DNA from 4 places in the Micromonospora sp. NPDC053740 genome. Region 2 is predicted to be linked to each of the others. Evidence: riboswitches for the same ligand, from Rfam matches in the RefSeq annotation. Region 2 holds a riboswitch; each other region holds the start of a gene.

Region 1 (4,211 bases), on a different contig from region 2:
TGAACTCGAAGAGCCGCCAGTCGACCTGCGGCTCGGCCCGGGCGGTCTGCGCCAGCTGCGCCACCCGGACCGGATCGGTCACCGGACGGGCGCTCCCCGCCACGTACGCCTCGTCGTCGCTCTCCTCCGCAGGGAACGAGTGCAACGCGTAACGGCCGTCACGTTCGAGGTCGCGGCGCTTGGGCGAGTCGATGATGAAGCAGAACAGCCCCTCGGCGCTGATGACCGGGGAGACCGGATGGACGCGGGGCCCGCCGTCGGCACGGACCGTGGCCAGATAGCCGAAGCCCGGCCCGTATTGCTGGAGGAGAACGCGGATCCCGTCGGCGAGTCGGGGCTCGTCGGCGGCGAATTCGGACCAGGAAGCCATGTGGGCATTCTATCGAACAAATGTACGAGCAGCGACCTCGACGCGCTGGTCACCGCCACCGAATCCGGCCACCTTTGGCAACGCGGCTATGGTGGTCCGATGCTGCTCTCCGACCGCGACCTGGTCTCCGAGATCAAGGCCGGCACGCTGGGCTTGGAGCCGTTCGAGCCCACCCTGGTCCAACCCTCCAGCATCGACGTCCGACTCGACCGGCTGTTCCGGGTCTTCAACAACCACCTCTACACCCACATCGATCCGGCAATGCAGCAGGACGACCTGACCTCGGCGGTCGAGGTCCCCGACGGTGAGCCGTTCGTGCTGCACCCGGGGGAGTTCGTACTCGCCTCGACGCTGGAGGTCATCTCGCTGGGTGACCAACTCGCCGGCCGACTGGAAGGCAAGAGCTCCCTGGGCCGGCTCGGGCTGCTCACGCACTCCACAGCCGGCTTCATCGACCCGGGCTTCTCCGGTCACGTGACGCTGGAACTCTCCAACGTGGCGAACCTGCCGATCACCCTCTGGCCGGGCATGAAGATCGGGCAGCTCTGCATCTTCCGACTCTCCTCGCCGGCCGAGCACCCGTACGGCTCGGTGGTCTACGGCTCGCGCTACCAGGGCCAGCGGGGGCCGACACCCAGCCGCGCCTGGCAGCACTGGCGCACCTGGCCCACCCGCTAGAACCACGACGACGAGGGCCCGCCGCGACAGATCGCGACGGGCCCTTCGGTCGTCCGGGGTCAGCCGGGACGGCCGTAGCTGTGGATCGGCCCGTCGTCGACCTTCTTCATCTTGACCGGTTGACCGGCCTGCGAGGCGTGCACCACCCAGCCGCCGCCGACGTACATGCCGACGTGGTGGATGTCGCTGTAGTAGAAGACCAAATCGCCGGGGCGCAGGTCGCCCTTGCTGACGTTCTTGGTGACCCGGCTCTGGGCGGCGGCGTTGTGCGGCAGCGACACGCCGGCCTTCGCCCAGGCGGCCAGCATCAGCCCGGAGCAGTCGTACGAGTTCGGGCCCTCGGCACCCCAGACGTAGGGCTTGCCAATCTGCGCGCAGGCGAACTTGACAGCGGTGCCCGCGGCGCCGCCGGGATAGCTACCCGGGCAGGGCGCCGGGCGCAGCGGACCGCCGCCGCCGTTGCCGTACACCTTGAGGCGAAGCTTCTGCAGGCGGTCGATCTCTTCGTTGATCTGCTTCTTCTTCGCCGCCAGCTGAGCCTCGGTGCGGGTCAGCTGGGCCACCATCTCGTCCAGCGGCGCCTTCTGCGCGGCCAACTGGTCGCGCAGGTCGGCCACCTGGCGTACGTCCTTCTGCTGGTTGTGCGCGAAGCGGTCGAGCATTTCGAGCTGGCCGACCACCTCGCTGGGCGACCGGCTGCCCAGCACCGCGTTGACGGTCGAGACGTTCTCACCCTTGTAGGCGCGTACGGCCAGCGCGCTGACCTTGTCCATCGCGGCGTCGACCTGGCGCTCCAGCGGAGTGATCCGGGCGGCCAGGGCGTCTGCCTGCTTGCGCTTCGCGGCGAGGTCGGTGCGAGTGGCGTTGTGCCGTTCAATGATCGGTTCGAGCTTGTTCCAGTCGGCGTCGATCTGGCGCTCGATCTCGGCGACGGACGGGTCGGCGTGGGCCGCCGTGGCACTGCCGGTCAGGACGACGGCGATGCCCGCCAGCGCGGCGAGAGCGGTGGTGAAGCGGGACCAGCGTGGGCGCGGCACGATCGACGCCGGGCCGGCTGATGCCGACCGGTCGGACGACGGCCGCGGGGCATGGAGTGCCACCGGGGTCTCGTACTCCTTCTTCCTGACCGCCTACCGGGTTAGCTGACGGGTTCGGGCGGGAAGTCGGCGCCCTACCGCAGTGGCTGCGGATTCACCCCGAGGGACCTGGGTCCCCGGCTCGCTCGAAAACGACTCGGCGGTGTCGGTCCGTTACCGCCCGGGCTGGGCGGAGCTGCTGTCGGCCCGACGAATGACCAGAGTAGAGACGCCTGTTACCAATCCGCAACCCGTGCGGCAGTGACACTCCGTACCGATTGGACGACGTCACCGACCGTGTGTGAAGAATTCTTTCTGCAAGCTTCGATAGATGGAAAGGTATTGACCTGACCTCCCGGACGGCGCGATGGTGACCTGACCTCACTCCGCGAGAATCTAGGGGGTTCGATGCACCATCCAACCCTGTCGGCCGGCTGGCGCGCACTGCTCGCCGCCACTGTGGTAGCCGCCGCGACCACGGTGCCACTCTCCGCCGGCCCGGCCGCAGCCGCGCCCACCACCGACCGCCAGCAGCAGTACGCCGCAGCGGCCAGCGAGTACGGCGTGCCGGCCGTCGTGCTGCTCGGCGTCTCATACCTGGAGTCCCGTTGGGACACCAACGCCGGCACACCGAGCACCAGTGGCGGCTACGGCCCGATGCACCTGACCGATGCCCGGCACGTGGCCGCCCTCCCCGAGCGCGGCCACCACGACGCCGGCGCCGAGGACCCGCGCGGCGACGACTCCCGTTCCGCACTGGTGCCCGCGCCCCGGCCGGTCGAGGCACCCGCGCCGTCCACCGCCGCGTTGCAGACCGTCGACGCCGCCGCCACGCTGACCGGCGCCACCCCCGAGGCACTGCGCACCGACGCGGGTCTCAACATCCGGGGTGGGGCTGCGCTGCTGAGCGCGTACCAGAGGGATCTGGGCGCGCCGGTCGGCGCGGACACCGACCCGGCGGCCTGGTACGGCGCGGTGGCCCGCTACTCCGGCGCGGACAGCGCCGACGCCGCCGCGGCCTTCGCCGACGAGGTCTTCACCACCATCGGCGCGGGCGAAGCCCGGGTGACCGACGACGGCCAGCGGGTCAGCCTGCCGGCCCGCGCGGTGCGGCCCGAGCGTTCCTGGTTGGACCGGCTGGGCCTGCGCCGCCTGGCCCGCCCGGACGGGGTGGAGTGCCCGCGCAGCATCTCGTGCGAGTGGATCCCGGCGCCCTACGAGGCGTTCGGCGACGGGGACTACGGCAACCACGACCTCTCCGACCGGCCCGCACGGCAGAAGATCGAGTACATAGTCATCCACGACACCGAGGCGAGTTGGGCCACCACCCTGCAACTCGTCCAGGATCCGACCTACGTGAGCTGGCACTACTCGCTGCGGTCGGTCGACGGGCACATCGCCCAGCACGTGAAGACCAAGGATGTCGGTTGGCACGCCGGCAACTGGTACGTCAACGCGAAGTCGATCGGGTTGGAACACGAGGGCTTCGCGGCGCAGGGCACCTGGTACACCGAGGCGATGTACCGGACCTCGGCGAAGCTGGTCCGGCACCTGGCGTTGCGGTACGGCATTCCGCTGGACCGCCAGCACATCATCGGCCACGACAACGTGCCCGGCACCATTCCCTCGACAGTGCGGGGGATGCACTGGGATCCGGGCCCGTACTGGGACTGGACGCACTACTTCGACCTGCTGCACGCGCCTCGACTGGACACCGGCACCCCGGCCACCGGGCTGGTCCGGATCGACCCGGACTACGCCACCAACCAGCCGGCGTTCACCGACTGCGTCACAGCGGGCGTGCCCTGCGCGCCACGCGGCTCCTCCGCTGTGGTGCTGCGCAGCGCACCGTCGGCGGACGCGCCGCTGGTGAACGACATCGCGCTCCGTCCGGACGGCACCCCGAACACGATGTCCGTGTCCGACCACGGGGCCCGGGCATCCGCCGGGCAGACGTACGCGTTGGCCGGGCGGCAGGGTGACTGGACGGCGATCTGGTACCTCGGGCAGCGGGCCTGGTTCCACAACCCGGCGTCCGCGCCGACCGCCAGTTGGACAGTCGGCGTGGTGGCCACGCCGAAGCCCGG
Region 2 (4,211 bases):
CGACCAGCAGCATCATCCCGGGCGCCCGGTCCCGGACCTCCCGAACCGCACCGACCAGGAACGGCCAGCCGCCCCACCAGAACACCACCGAGCCGAGCACCCGGCCCCACCCAGTCCTGACCGGGGACGCCGTCGTCCCCGGTCAGGCCCAGCTGACCCGACACGAGATGACTCGTCAGCACCACCGGGACGGTCAACCAACATGCCGCCCCGGAGACCGCCGCGCGAGCGGTTCGGCCACCCGACACTCCGCCACGACCTGCGACCCCGGGAGGGCTGGCTAGCATCTCCCACGATGGCCCTCCGAATGCCGCTGCACAGTCGGGCACCGGCGCCGCCACGTCATGGCGTCGCCCCCGGCCGACCGGGCCGAGCACTGACCGTCCGTGATCAGGCGGTCGTCAGGCAGCGATCCGCCCCGCCGTCCGCCGCGTTTCCACAGCAACTGTGAACCGCCCGGCCCGCTGACCCGTATCCCGCACCGGATCGTTGGGAGACTCGCCTTGGCCGCCGACCACACTCACCCCGCTCCGTCCGCCCCACCACGGGTGCGACGGATCCTCGTCGTGACTGTGGTACCCCTCTTCGTCGCCACAGTGCTGGCCGCGGTGCTGCTCTGGCCGCGCGGCGGGTCACCGCAGACCGATGGTGGTGCGGACGTGCCGCGCCACCCCGGCACCGTCACCCGGGTGGTGAGCGAGCCGTGCCCGCCGGTGCCGTCGGTTCCGGAGGGCACACCGAGGGTCGGCGACGGGCGGTGCGGCACTGTCGACGTCCGGGTCGACGACGGGCCGAACGCCGGCCAGCAGGTACGAACTCCGGTGCCCGACGGGCCCGGCGCACCCCGGGTCGAGGTCGGCGACGAGGTCGTCCTGGTCGAGCTGGCCGATCCGGTTGATCCCACCACCAGCAACTGGAACATCGCCGAGCACCAACGCGGCACCCCGATGGTGTGGCTGGCGGTGGTCTTCGCTGCCGCGATCGTCGCGTTCGGGCGGTGGCGAGGTCTGGCGGCGCTCGCCGGGCTGGCCGCCAGCTTCGCCATCCTGCTCACCTTCGTGCTGCCGGGCATCAGCGCGGGCAGGTCACCACTGCTGGTGGCGGTGGTCGGCGCGGCCCTGATCATGTTCGTGGTGCTCTATCTGACCCACGGGGTCACCGCACAGACCTCGGTCGCGGTGCTCGGCACCCTGGGCAGCCTGGTGCTGACCGGCGTGCTCGCCACCATCGCCACCGCCGCGACCCACCTCACCGGGTTCGGCAGCGAAGACGCCACCACCCTGTCGATGTTCCAGGGCGACGTGGACCTGCACGGTCTGCTGCTCGCCGGAATCATCATCGGCTCGCTCGGAGTGCTCGACGACGTGACTGTCACCCAGGCGGCCACCGTCACCGAGCTGGCGAACGCCAACCCCGGGCTGACCCGGTTGCAGCTGTACCGTGCCGCCACCCGGGTCGGCCGCGCGCACATCGCCTCCACTGTCAACACCATCGTGCTGGCGTACGCGGGCGCGTCACTGCCCCTGCTGCTCCTGCTCACCGCCGACGCGCGGCCGATCGGGCAGATCCTCACCAGTGAGTTCCTCGCGCAGGAGATCGTCCGCAGCGCTGTCGCCACCCTCGGTCTGATCGCCGCCGTGCCGCTGACCACCGGGCTGGCCGCTGTGGTGACCGCCGCCGGGCGCAGCGCTGCCGCAGCGTCCACCGACGCTCCCGCGCCCCGGCCCCAGCCGGACCGCAGCGAGGCACTGGCCGCACTCAGCTCACCGCGAACGGCCGGCTCCGACGAGCCGGACCGGACGCGGACCGCACCCCCATCCGAGGCCACCGACCGGTGGCCGGAGCCGAACAGGAGCACGGATACGACATGGTGACACTCCTCAGCGTGACCAGATCGGGCATCCACCCTGAGAACCACGTCACTGGTCACTCAACGCTATGGCGAAATGACGCTTTTGGTCGGCATCCAGGCGTAGCTCAGGCGGTCGACTCTCGGGTAACCTCGCTGCCGGTTACCGATGAAGGCGCGAAGCGGCGCCTGCGGTGCCACCGCCCAATCGCCAACCGGCGAGCCGGGGACCCAGGTGCCTGGGGTGAATCCGCGTCAGCGGTAGGGGCCACTTCCGCCCCGAACCCGTCAGCTAACCCGGTCGGCGGTCGACGGAAGGGAACATTGTGACGGCACCCCTACGCCGCTGGTTGACACCCGTGGTGGCCGTGATCGCCGCACTGACAGTGCTCGCCGGGCCGCTCCCGGCGCACGCCGCCCCGACGAACCCCACACCGTCCGGGCACGAGGAGGACGGCGAGCCCAAGCTGCTCAACGACGTCATCGAGCAGGCCAACCGCGACTACTCCGCCGCAAAGTCCAAGCTGGACAAATCCAAGAAGCGGCAGGGCGAGTTGGCGGCGGAGGTCAACCGCGCCAAGGCCGACCTGGACGCCTTGGCCCCGCAGGTCGGGCAGATCGCCGCCCAGGCGTACCGGACCGGCCGGATCGGCGCTGTCGCGATGCTGCTGGAGAGCGAGGCTCCCGACTCGTTCGTCCAACGCGCCGGGATGCTCGACGAGATGAACATGGTCAACGAGAAGAAGCTCTCCGAGGTCAACGAGGTGAAGGCCCGCGCCGAGCAGGCGAAGCTGGCCCTCGACACCGAGGTCCGCGAGCAGCAGAAGCAGACCGCCCTGATGGCGAAGCGCAAGAGCGAGGCCGACAAGGCGCTCTCCCTCGTCGGCGGCAAGGGCTTCACCGGCGGCCTGGTGGACGCCACCTCCAAGGTCGCGAAGATCGGCCCGGGTCGCACCGCCGACGGTGACTGGAAGCCCCAGTCGTGCAGCGAGAATGACCCCACCACGTCCGGCTGCATCACGCCGCGCACGCTGCACGCGTACAAGGAGGTCAAGGCGGCCGGCTTCAACCGGTTCGTCGGCTGCTACCGCCCCGGCGGGCCGTGGGAGCACCCCAAGGGGCGCGCCTGCGACTGGTCGCTGCAGAAGAGCGGATTCTCCCCGTGGCACAACAACGACACCCGGACGTACGGCAACAACGTTGCCGCGTTCCTCATCCGTAACGCCGACCGGCTCGGCATCTACTACGTGATCTGGAACCGGCAGATCTGGTTCCCGGCCACCGGCTGGAGTTCGTACAGCGGGCCGTCGAACCACACCGACCACGTCCACATGTCGCTGCTCTGACCCGCACGATCCCCGTCGAGGGCCGTTCCGCGTGATGCGGAGCGGCCCTCGACGCGTCAGACGGTGGCAGGCGCGGCCGGGTCGGTCGAGGCCGCGGTCTCCAACGCCGCCAGGCCGGCCGGCACGGCGGCCACCGGGCGCACCGCGCCGGCAGCCAGCCGGTAGGACACACCCACCACCGCGCACCGCCCCTGCGCCACCGCGTCGGCCAGCACGGGCGACTGCCCGAGCAACGTCTCGACGGTCTGTGCGATGTGGATGTCGACGATGCCGTCGATGTCGTCCACGCCCTCGGCCGCGGCTCGGCGCAGGCTGGGCAGCACGGCGTCGACCACCGCGCCCAGATGGCCACTCGGCGCGGTGCCGGTCGAGGCGGACTCCCGGGCGGCCTGCACCGCACCGCAGGAGTCGTGGCCGAGCACCACCACCAGCGGGGTGCCGAGGACTGTCACCGCGTACTCGACGCTGCCGAGCACCTCGGGACCGGCGGTGTGCCCGGCGGTGCGAACCACGAACAGGTCGCCCAAACCCCGGTCGAAGATGATCTCGGCAGCCAGCCGCGAGTCGGAGCAGCCGACGATCACCGCGAACGGGTGTTGCCCGTCGGCCACGGCGGCCCGGTGCCCGGCATCCTGGTTGGGGTGGCGTGGGGCGCCATCGACGAAGCGCCGGTTGCCGGCGACCAGCTCGGCGTACGCCCGGGTCGGCTCGCTGAGCGCGGCGGCGCGGTCGGTGGTCCGCTGCGGACCCGGCTGACCGCCGGAGCTCCCGGTATGACTCATCCCGCACCTCGTCTCGACGCATCTGACCTGGTCAAACCGGCTCTCCGCCGGCCGGGCGGCGGGCGCTGGCTCGTGCTCCACCGTCACACGCACCGTAAGATGCGTCAAGGTATGCGTGATTTAGATTTCATACGTTGACTTCGGCCACCCCCTGGGCAACCTTCCCGGGGCGGGGCGGACCAGACTCTCGCGAGGGCAGACGGACATCCGGAAAGGCGGTCACACGATGGCGAG
Region 3 (4,211 bases), on a different contig from region 2:
CGCGTTGTGCCCGAGACCGGGCAGCGTGGCTACCGGTACGCCGTACTCCTTGAGCTGTTCGTCGGTGACCATCGGATCGTTCTCCCCGCGCGCCAGCACCACCGGCACGTCGGTCGCCGCCAGCAGCCCGGCCAGGTCGGGCTCACCGACGGCGAAGGCGGTCGGGTCCATGGCGAGGCGCCACCGGCCGTCGACCTGACGCAGCCCGGCGTCCACCACCGGGTGGTCCGGCGAGACCAGGCCGGCCAGCCCGGAGACCCGCAGGTAGCGGCGAGCCGCCTCGGCCCGGGTGGCGAACCAGCTCACCGGCCGGGCGGCGAGGTCGGCGGCGCGGGTCAGCTCGTCGGGTGACCAGACGGCCTTGATGCCCAGCCCGACCACTGCGTCCACGGGCGTACCGGCGGCGCGGGCGGCCAGCGCGAGGCCGACCACCCCGCCCAGCGAGTGCCCGAGCACGACGAGCCGGTCGCCGGGTGCCAGGCCGCGCGCTATCCGGTCGGCGAATCCCGCGAAGGTGTACGACTGAAGTGGTGCCGCCCAGCCATGGCCGGCGAGGTCCGGTGCCAGCCACCGCCCCGCCCAGCGCTGCTCCAGCAGCGGCGCCCACGGCAACCAGACGTCCCCGGTCGTGCCCATCCCGTGCAGGAGCAGCAGGACCCGCCCGCGACCGGCTTGACCACCCGATTCATCCACCACGGCCGCAGTCTCCCACGGTTCACGACCTGGTACGAGAGCCGTCATCCACACCGCCCCCACCAAAGGTTGATCCACTGTAAAGTTCCGGGCCGGACGGAGAGAGTCACCTGTCGATTCCGTCCGGAGGGGAGCCACTGTGTACAGGATGTACGGGTTGGCGCTGGTCGCGGCACTGGCAGCCGTCACGCTCGGCGTACCGCACCGGGCGTCCGCGACGCCATCGGACGTGGCCGCACCGAACGGCGCAGCGCCCGCGGCGGCCGACCGGGTGCTGCGGGTCTACAACAACAACATCGAGAACCTGGTGGTGAACAACTCCGACGGGAGCTGCACCCGGATCTCCGGACCTGACCACCTGACCTCGATCCTGGTCGACGACGCCGGTCGCACGGGCACCAGCGGCGTGGTGGCACCCGACATCCTGATCGTGCAGCAGGTGCGCGGCACCGGCCAGGCCGAGGCGTACGCCGACCAACTGTCGGCGAAGTTCGGCTACCCGGCGGGCAGCTACGGGGCGATCGTGGCGTGGAGTGACCCGGAGCCGTGGGGCAGCACGCACAAGTGCAGCTCGCAGTCGCTCGGCGACCTGAAGAAGAAGCAGACCAACGCCATCATCTGGAACAAGCGCACGCTCAACCTCGCCAGTGGCGACATCTCGAAGTACTGGAGCGCCGGCTGGCTCAAGCCGGGCACGGCGTACGCGAACGGCGCCGGGTGCACGCTGTACAAGCCGCCGAACAGCGACCCGGACAGCACCGACTATTACAAGTGGAAGCGGACCAGCGCGATCGCGGCGCGCTTCACCATCAAGGCGACCGGCACCAGCGTGTTCGCCGCGACGATGCACCTGCCGCAGGAGAATCGGCAGAACGCCTGCGCCGGCGACGGCGACCGGGGCGTCGCCAACAGCGGCATCCACCTCGGTGCGGACGCGACCACGCTGTTGAACGCGTCGACGATCCGCGTGGTGGGCATCGACGCGAACCGCACCGGCATCGCCCCCGGCACGCTCAGCGGCTACGGCATGACCGGGTACGGATCGGCGGCCACCAACGGTTCCAGCAAGATCGACTACTTGTTCGTCAGGGGCGGTGTGCAGTCGTCCGCCGTCGACCACACTGTGGTCGGGACGAAGTCGAACCACAAGGCGTTGTACGGCTTCATCACCTACTGACCGCACAGCCGAAGACGCCGCGGGCGCCGGCCCCTTGTGGGGGACGGCGCCCGCGGCGGTCAGCGTGCCCGGGTCAGGCGGAGTAGCCCCGGCTGGTGATCCAGTTGGCCAGGTCGATCGTGGTGATCCAGTACGACGGGTCGGCCGGGTTCGCCGAGTCGGCGATCCGCACGGTGCGACCGTTGTCCTTGTAGCCCACGACGGCGATGTAGTGCCCGCCGCCGTAGGAGTGCCAGCCGCCGTCGGTGTCGGTGGCGTCCCCGACGACGTTGGCCACCACGCCCCGGCCGTCGGTGATGGCCTTCACCACGTCGGCCTGGAGGCGGTCCATCTGGGCCGGGCTGGGCGCGCCGGGGAACATCCGGGTCCGGTACGGGGAGCCCTTCACCTCGGCGTTGAGCACCCGGGTGGTGTCCTCGGCCGAGTTGGTGCCCATCTCGGTGGTGCCCAGCTTGGCGCCGAGCTGCTCCTGGGTGCGGTCGATGCCGGCGGCGCTGAGCGCGTTGCGGGTGGCCGCCGGACCGCAGTTGTAGTAGGTGTTCTGCGCCTCGTAGTCGTAGTCGAGCACCTTCGTCGCGGGCGGCTTCGGCGGCGTCGGCTTACGGGTCAGGTCCGGGTTGCTGCTGGCCTTGGCGGCGGGGGACGCGGCGCTGGTGGCCGGGGCGGCAGTGGTCGGGGCGGTGCTGGCCGAGGGGGACGCGTCCCGAGCCTCACCGCGGGAGGCGGCGACGTCGCTGCGCATCTCGGCGACAGTGGTCGCGGTGCGCTGGCCGGCCGGGGCGTCGTCGGCGGTGGTGAGCAGGGCGCCGGTGGTGGTGGCGATCGCGAGGGCCGCAGCCGAGGCGGCGACGATCTGGTACGGGCGCTCGGTGGCGAGGCGGCGGAGCTGACGCTTCAGGGTGTGCTTCACGGGGTCCTCCACGGATCGGGGGGGAGAGCGGCACACCGGGGCCGGACCGGTATCCGGGCAGGCGCCAGCGCGCGGACCGTGGTCCGCGGATGGTGAACCGCTCAGGGGAACGCCCGGCGCGGCCGGGCGGGGAAGGCGATGACCCGGGGGGTCAGCTCACCGTCACTGGACGAATGAGCGGGTGCATCGCCGCGCCGTGGAGGCGAGGGAACAACCGAGGGGTGGAAAGGTGCTGCACGAGGAGTTGACTCCTTCCGACACCGCCTACCGGGTTAGCTGACGGATTCGGGCGGGAAGATCGCCCTACCGCGGGCCGTGGCTCGCGGATTCACCCCGGACTTACTGGTGGGTCCCCGGTTCGTTGATCACGATTAAGCGGGTCGATGCGGCGTCGCCTCTTGCGATCGGTTACCGCATCGGACAGGACGACAGTACTGGCGGCTCCGCGCCCTGCCAAGCCAGGTTCACCTGCGTAAACCCCAATCGGTGAGACAATTTCTGCGCGTATTGCCGATGATGTGACTCGATGGGACAACCGGTTACGGCGACGCCTATGGGCGACAACCGGACAGGCCGCAAAGAACGCGACCACAATCGCGGGAACAATCCCGCCGATCGCGTCGGACGTCCTAATTCACGATTGGGTGACCGGCCTCACATCACGGATTGGGCTCAACCCACCCGGGCCGGGCGCCACAGCGCCACGACGGCGGGACGCAGCGCCCCGGCCACAGTGCGGCGCGCAGGGACCACTGGCGGGCGGAGCCGGGCCACCGCCGCGTACGCCTCCTCGGCGAGGGCACGAGCCGACTCGGCGGCCAACTCCGCGTCGCGCCAGGCGGCCCGCTCACTGTCGGCGGCCACCTGGTAGTCGGTTAGCCGCGCATCCCTGACCACCCGGCTGATCAGCACCTCCTGCTCGACCGGGTGTCGCCGGGGATCCCAGCAGCGCCGGTGCCCGAACACGTCGCCGAGCTGGGCCATGGTCAGGTCGCCCCGCCAGTACGCCGCCATCGCCGCCCGGTGCAGATAGCGTTCCCGGGCGGCGTACTCGGCGGGGGTGTGCGGGGTCTGCGGGGTGGGCAGCGCACCGGCGCCGGCGAAGCGACGCGCGGCGGTGTCCGCCTCGTCGTACCCGATCCAGGCCCGCTCCAGCTGCTCCTGAGCGGTCAGCCAGGCGGCGCGTCGCCGCTTGGCTGTGGTGGCCGCGCCTGCCGCGGCGACGGCCACCTCCTCGGCGTAGCGGCGCCTGTCGACGGCCTCGGCGGCGGCCAACTCCCGAGCAGTGGGCCCGGCCGGGAGCGGGTCGTCAGTGGGCCGGTCCCGTTCGGGGCGGGCGGCCAGCACGGTGAGCAGGCCCAGGGTCAGCAGGAACAGCGTCGACCAGATGGCGGCGGCCCGCGGCATCTCGGTCACGAACTGGTAGAAGAC
Region 4 (4,211 bases), on a different contig from region 2:
GGGCAGGGCACGCCACTTGCGGGGCAGGGCACGCCACTTGCGGGGCAGGGCACGCCACTTGCGGGGCAGGGCACGCCACTTGCGGGGCAGGGCACGCCACTTGCGGGGCAGGGCAGGCCACTTGCGCTTGGGGCTATGGCCTTGACCTGCTGCCGGCGTGCAGCGGGGGAGGAGCCTAGATCGTGGTTGCGGCGCGATCACGGGTTGTGCGGGCCGGTCGGGCGGCGGGACGTCGACCCCACGGCTTGTAGGTGGACAGCACCGTCGCGATGATCATCAGGCTGGTCGACACCGCTGGCGCGATGACCAGGTCGGCGCGATCCCGTGCCGGCAGGGCGGCGCCGACCGCTCCGGCGTGGCGCAGGTTCGGGGTGAGCAGGAACAGCACCAGCCCGACCATCACGGTGGTGAGCACGAGCTTGACCAGCACCCAACGGTGGCGCAGCAGGCCCCACGGGGTGAGCAGCGAGCTGGCGACTCCGATCAGCCAGACCAGGACGCTCAGCGGCGCGAACAGCACCGTGCCGACCAGGGCCGTGACTGGATAGACCACCGCCGGGTCGGCGCCCCGCTGCACGGCGATGCCGAGGGTGAGCAGCACCAGGTCGGCGCCGAGCCAGCCGAGCGAGGTGACGAGGTGCAGTGTGAGCAGCGCCTTGCGGGTGGTGGGTCGGATCCGAGGCATACCGCGATGCTGCCCGCGAACCGCGGCCGGGTCGTCCGACGAGCGACGACATCACGGGTACGCCCGGCGACGTAGCCCGGCCCCCGGACGCACGTGATGCCTGTGAGTCATCACGATGACTCACAGGCATCACGACGGCTGGGTCAGTAGACCGACAGGTGGACGTGGTTGGTGTGGTCGGTCGACGGGGTGCCGTGCGCCCCGCTGTACGACTTCCACCCGCTGCTGGGCAGCCAGATCTGCCGGTACCAGATCACGTAGAGCACGGCGAGCCGGTCCGCGTTGCGGATGAAGTACGCGGCCAGGTTGTTGCCGTAGGTCTTGTCGCCGCCGGTGGCGTTCCCGCCGAAGCCGCCCTTCTGCGCCGCGAAGTCGCAGGCCCTGCCCTTCGGGTGTTCACCGGAGCCGCTGGGGCGGTGGCACGAGACGTACCGGGTGAAGCCCGCCGCCTTTGCCTGGTTGAGCGCGTGCAGGGTGCGCGGGGTGATGCAGCCGCTGGCCGGCGTGGGGTCGTTGACGCTGCACGACTCGGAGGGCCAGGAGCCGTCGGAGTTGCGCGGCGCGGCAGTCGCGTTGGCGCTGGAGGTGCCCCGGTTGGAGCCCGCGTCGGCCGTGGTCTGCGGTCTGGGTGTGGTGGCCACGGTCAGGGCCCGTTCGGCCTGCTCCTTGCGCTTGGCCATCACCGCTACCTGCTTGCGCTGTTCGTTGATCTCGCCGTCCAGGGCGACCCGGGTGCGGTTGGCCTTGTCCTTGCTGTTCAGCAGGTCGCGCAGCACCCGGTCCTCGTTGGCCGCCACCGCGTCCAGCGCCGCCGCCCGGTCCATGAAACCTTCGGGGGTGTTGCTGTTGAGCAGCGCCGACATCGCACCGAGCCGGCCGGTGCGGTAGGCCACTTCGGCGATCTCGCCGACCTTGCCGTTGCGCTGCTCGATCTCGACCTCGATGGTCTTCAGCTGGGTGGCGAGCTGCTTCTGCCGTTGCACCGAGGTGTCCAGGGCGCGCTTCGCGTCCAGGTAGCCCTTGCTGGCCGCCTCGAGTTGGGCGCGCAACGCCGGGGTGCCGCCCTCTTCGTCGGAGTCGGGCGCGGCGGCCCGCAGGCCGGTCGGGGGAGCGGCCGAGGCGGTGCCGGCCGGAAGCGCGACGCCGAGGGCGAACATCGCGACGATCAGGGCCGCCAGTCGGGCGGCGGGTGGTCGTGCTGGTGCCACTGCGCATGTCCTTCCGTCAGCCGCCGACCGGGTTAGCTGACGGGTTCGGGACGGAAGATCCCTACCGCTGACGCGGATGCACCCCAGGAACATGGTTCCCCGGTTCGCCCAGCTGGGCGATTAGGCGGCGACCGCCACCGGCGCCGGGAGGGCGCCGCCTGGTGGAGGCCGGGACCGAGCCTACCGGTGCCGGTGGGGCTGCTGCAGCCAATGTGACGGACGGTGCGTGCGTCACCACGGAAAAGTACGACTCCGTCACCATTCGATGGAGCCGCAGGCTCCAGAAGCGGCACCGGGCTCGATCTGCAACGTCGCGTGCTCGATGCGGAAGTCGTCGTGCAGGGCCGTACGCGCCGCGGTGAGCACCGCGCCGACCTCCGCGCCGGGTGCCATGGTCAGGTGGGCGGAGGCCACCTCCATGCCCGAGGTGAGCGTCCAGACGTGCAGGTCGTGCACCTCGACGACCCCGGGGACGGCGGCGAGCCGGTCGTGCACGGCCGTCACCTGGAGGTGCTCCGGGGCGGCCTGCACCAGGATGCGGATGGCGGCGCGGGCCAGCCGCCAGGTGCGCGGCAGGATGAACACGCCGATGGCGACCGCGACCAGGGGGTCGGCCCACCACCAGTCGGTGACGGTGATGAGCAGGGCCGCGCCGATGACGCCGAGCGAGCCGAGCAGGTCGCCGAGCACCTCCAGGTAGGCGCCCTGGAGGTTGATGCTCTCCCGGGCCCCGGCGCGCAGCAGCGCGAAGGCGGCGATGTTGGCGAGCAGGCCGAGCACTGCCACCGCGAGCATCGGGCCGGCGATGACTTGGTGCGGGTCACCGAAACGGCGGATCGCCTCGATCACCACGTAGATCGCGACGCCGGAGAGCAGGACGGCGTTGGCCAGCGCGGCGAGCACCTCGAGCCGGTAGAGCCCGAAGGTGCGCTGCGGGTCGCCGGTGGCCCGCCGGGTCGCCGTGATGGCGGCGAGCGCCATCCCGATGCCGAGCACGTCGGTGAACATGTGCCCGGCGTCGGAGAGCAGGGCGAGCGAGCCGGTGTGCAGGGCGACCACCGCCTCGACCACCATCAGGGTGGCGAGCAGGCCGAATGCCGCCCAGAGTCGACCTCGGTGCTGGTGTGCGGCATTGGCGACGGACCCATGGTGGTGGTCATGACCTGCGCCCACGAGAACCACCTTCCGCCGCCGGCCGGGACCCGGTCAAATGTATGCTCACATCGCTATGTGTGCAAGTGTATGGCCACCACCTTCCGCTGGCGGCAGTCCGCACAGGTCAGCCGGTCGGGTCGATGGTGGTGAGCCGCTGGGTGGCCCGGGAGAGCGCCACGTACAGGGTGCGTACCCCGGCCCCCGGATCCGCCCGGATCTCGCTCGGGGCGACCAGCACGACCCCGTCGTACTCCATGCCCTTGGCCTCCAGGCTGGTCACCACCTGCAACCTCGGCGCGCCGAGCGCGCCCAACCACCCGGCGACCTCGTCCCGGCGGGGGACCGGCGTGATCACGCCGACCGTGCCCTCCACCTCGGCCAGCAGGCCGGCGGCGGCCTCCACTGTCGCGGTCTCCAACCCGGTCGCGGGCACCACCAGCTCCACCGGCTCGACCCCGGTGGAGCGGACGGCGGTCGGCAGCGGCAGGTCCGGGTAGAGCCGACGGATCTCCGCCGCCGCCACCGCGAAGATCTCCGACGAGTTGCGGTAGTTGGTGGTGAGCGTGAAGTCGTGCCGCTTGCGCCGGCCCAGCGCCTGGTCGCGGGCTCGGGTCAGCTCTTCCGGATCGCCGGTCCACGCGGTCTGGGCGGGGTCGCCCACCACTGTCCAGGAGGCCAGTCGGCCGCGCCGACCGATCATCCGCCACTGCATCGGCGAGACGTCCTGCGCCTCGTCCACCACCACGTGCGCGTACTCCCGGTAGTCCTCCGGGCGCTCCCGGGCCGCCGCGCGGGCGGCCCGCTGCCGTTCACCGAGGGTGCTCAGCTCACGGACGCCGCCGGCGAGCTGGAACGGATCGCGTCGCGCTCGGGCCGGCTGTGCGGGCTTACCGAGCAGCGCGTCCAACTCGTCCAGCAACGCCACGTCGGCGATTGTCAGCCCGGCCGAGTCCAGGTTCCGGTACGCGGCGTTGAGCAGCCGGATCTCCGCCGAGGAGAGGATCCCCCCGGCGTACCGGCGCAGCCGGTCCGGCTGCGCCAGCCAGCCGAGCACGTGCCGGGGGTGCAGCCGGGGCCACCACGCCTTGAGGAACTCCCGGAACTCCGACCGCTCGGCGATCTCCGCCTCGAAGGCCGGTTGCTCCGGCAGTCGACCGCTGCTC

Evidence for each region. A riboswitch is a leader RNA that binds a small molecule or an ion and turns the genes downstream of it on or off. The one in region 2 is predicted to bind cyclic di-AMP.
Region 1: another riboswitch for cyclic di-AMP. It lies ahead of AB0K35_RS10535 (NlpC/P60 family protein); the one in region 2 lies ahead of AB0K35_RS29030 (hypothetical protein).
Region 3: another riboswitch for cyclic di-AMP. It lies ahead of AB0K35_RS17865 (C39 family peptidase); the one in region 2 lies ahead of AB0K35_RS29030 (hypothetical protein).
Region 4: another riboswitch for cyclic di-AMP. It lies ahead of AB0K35_RS19100 (hypothetical protein); the one in region 2 lies ahead of AB0K35_RS29030 (hypothetical protein).

The regions. Positions count from the first base shown of each region.
Region 1 is NZ_JBFASO010000003.1:371,205-375,415, reverse strand. It holds gene AB0K35_RS10545 (pyridoxamine 5'-phosphate oxidase family protein) at 1-370, opposite strand, end outside; gene dcd (dCTP deaminase) at 470-1,048, shown strand; gene AB0K35_RS10535 (NlpC/P60 family protein) at 1,108-2,085, opposite strand; cyclic di-AMP (ydaO/yuaA leader) riboswitch at 2,162-2,297, opposite strand; gene AB0K35_RS10530 (peptidoglycan recognition family protein) at 2,533-4,211, shown strand, end outside.
Region 2 is NZ_JBFASO010000013.1:34,768-38,978, reverse strand. It holds partial or broken gene AB0K35_RS29040 (heavy metal translocating P-type ATPase) at 1-197, opposite strand, end outside; gene AB0K35_RS29035 (YibE/F family protein) at 504-1,874, shown strand; cyclic di-AMP (ydaO/yuaA leader) riboswitch at 2,041-2,171, shown strand; gene AB0K35_RS29030 (hypothetical protein) at 2,176-3,195, shown strand; gene AB0K35_RS29025 (carbonic anhydrase) at 3,252-3,977, opposite strand; gene AB0K35_RS29020 (MarR family winged helix-turn-helix transcriptional regulator) at 4,204-4,211, shown strand, end outside.
Region 3 is NZ_JBFASO010000006.1:152,579-156,789, reverse strand. It holds gene AB0K35_RS17875 (alpha/beta hydrolase) at 1-696, opposite strand, end outside; gene AB0K35_RS17870 (hypothetical protein) at 833-1,870, shown strand; gene AB0K35_RS17865 (C39 family peptidase) at 1,944-2,792, opposite strand; cyclic di-AMP (ydaO/yuaA leader) riboswitch at 3,027-3,168, opposite strand; gene AB0K35_RS17860 (hypothetical protein) at 3,453-4,211, opposite strand, start outside.
Region 4 is NZ_JBFASO010000007.1:2-4,212, forward strand. It holds gene AB0K35_RS19095 (hypothetical protein) at 176-685, opposite strand; gene AB0K35_RS19100 (hypothetical protein) at 829-1,842, opposite strand; cyclic di-AMP (ydaO/yuaA leader) riboswitch at 1,899-2,030, opposite strand; gene AB0K35_RS19105 (cation diffusion facilitator family transporter) at 2,149-3,066, opposite strand; gene AB0K35_RS19110 (AAA family ATPase) at 3,173-4,211, opposite strand, start outside.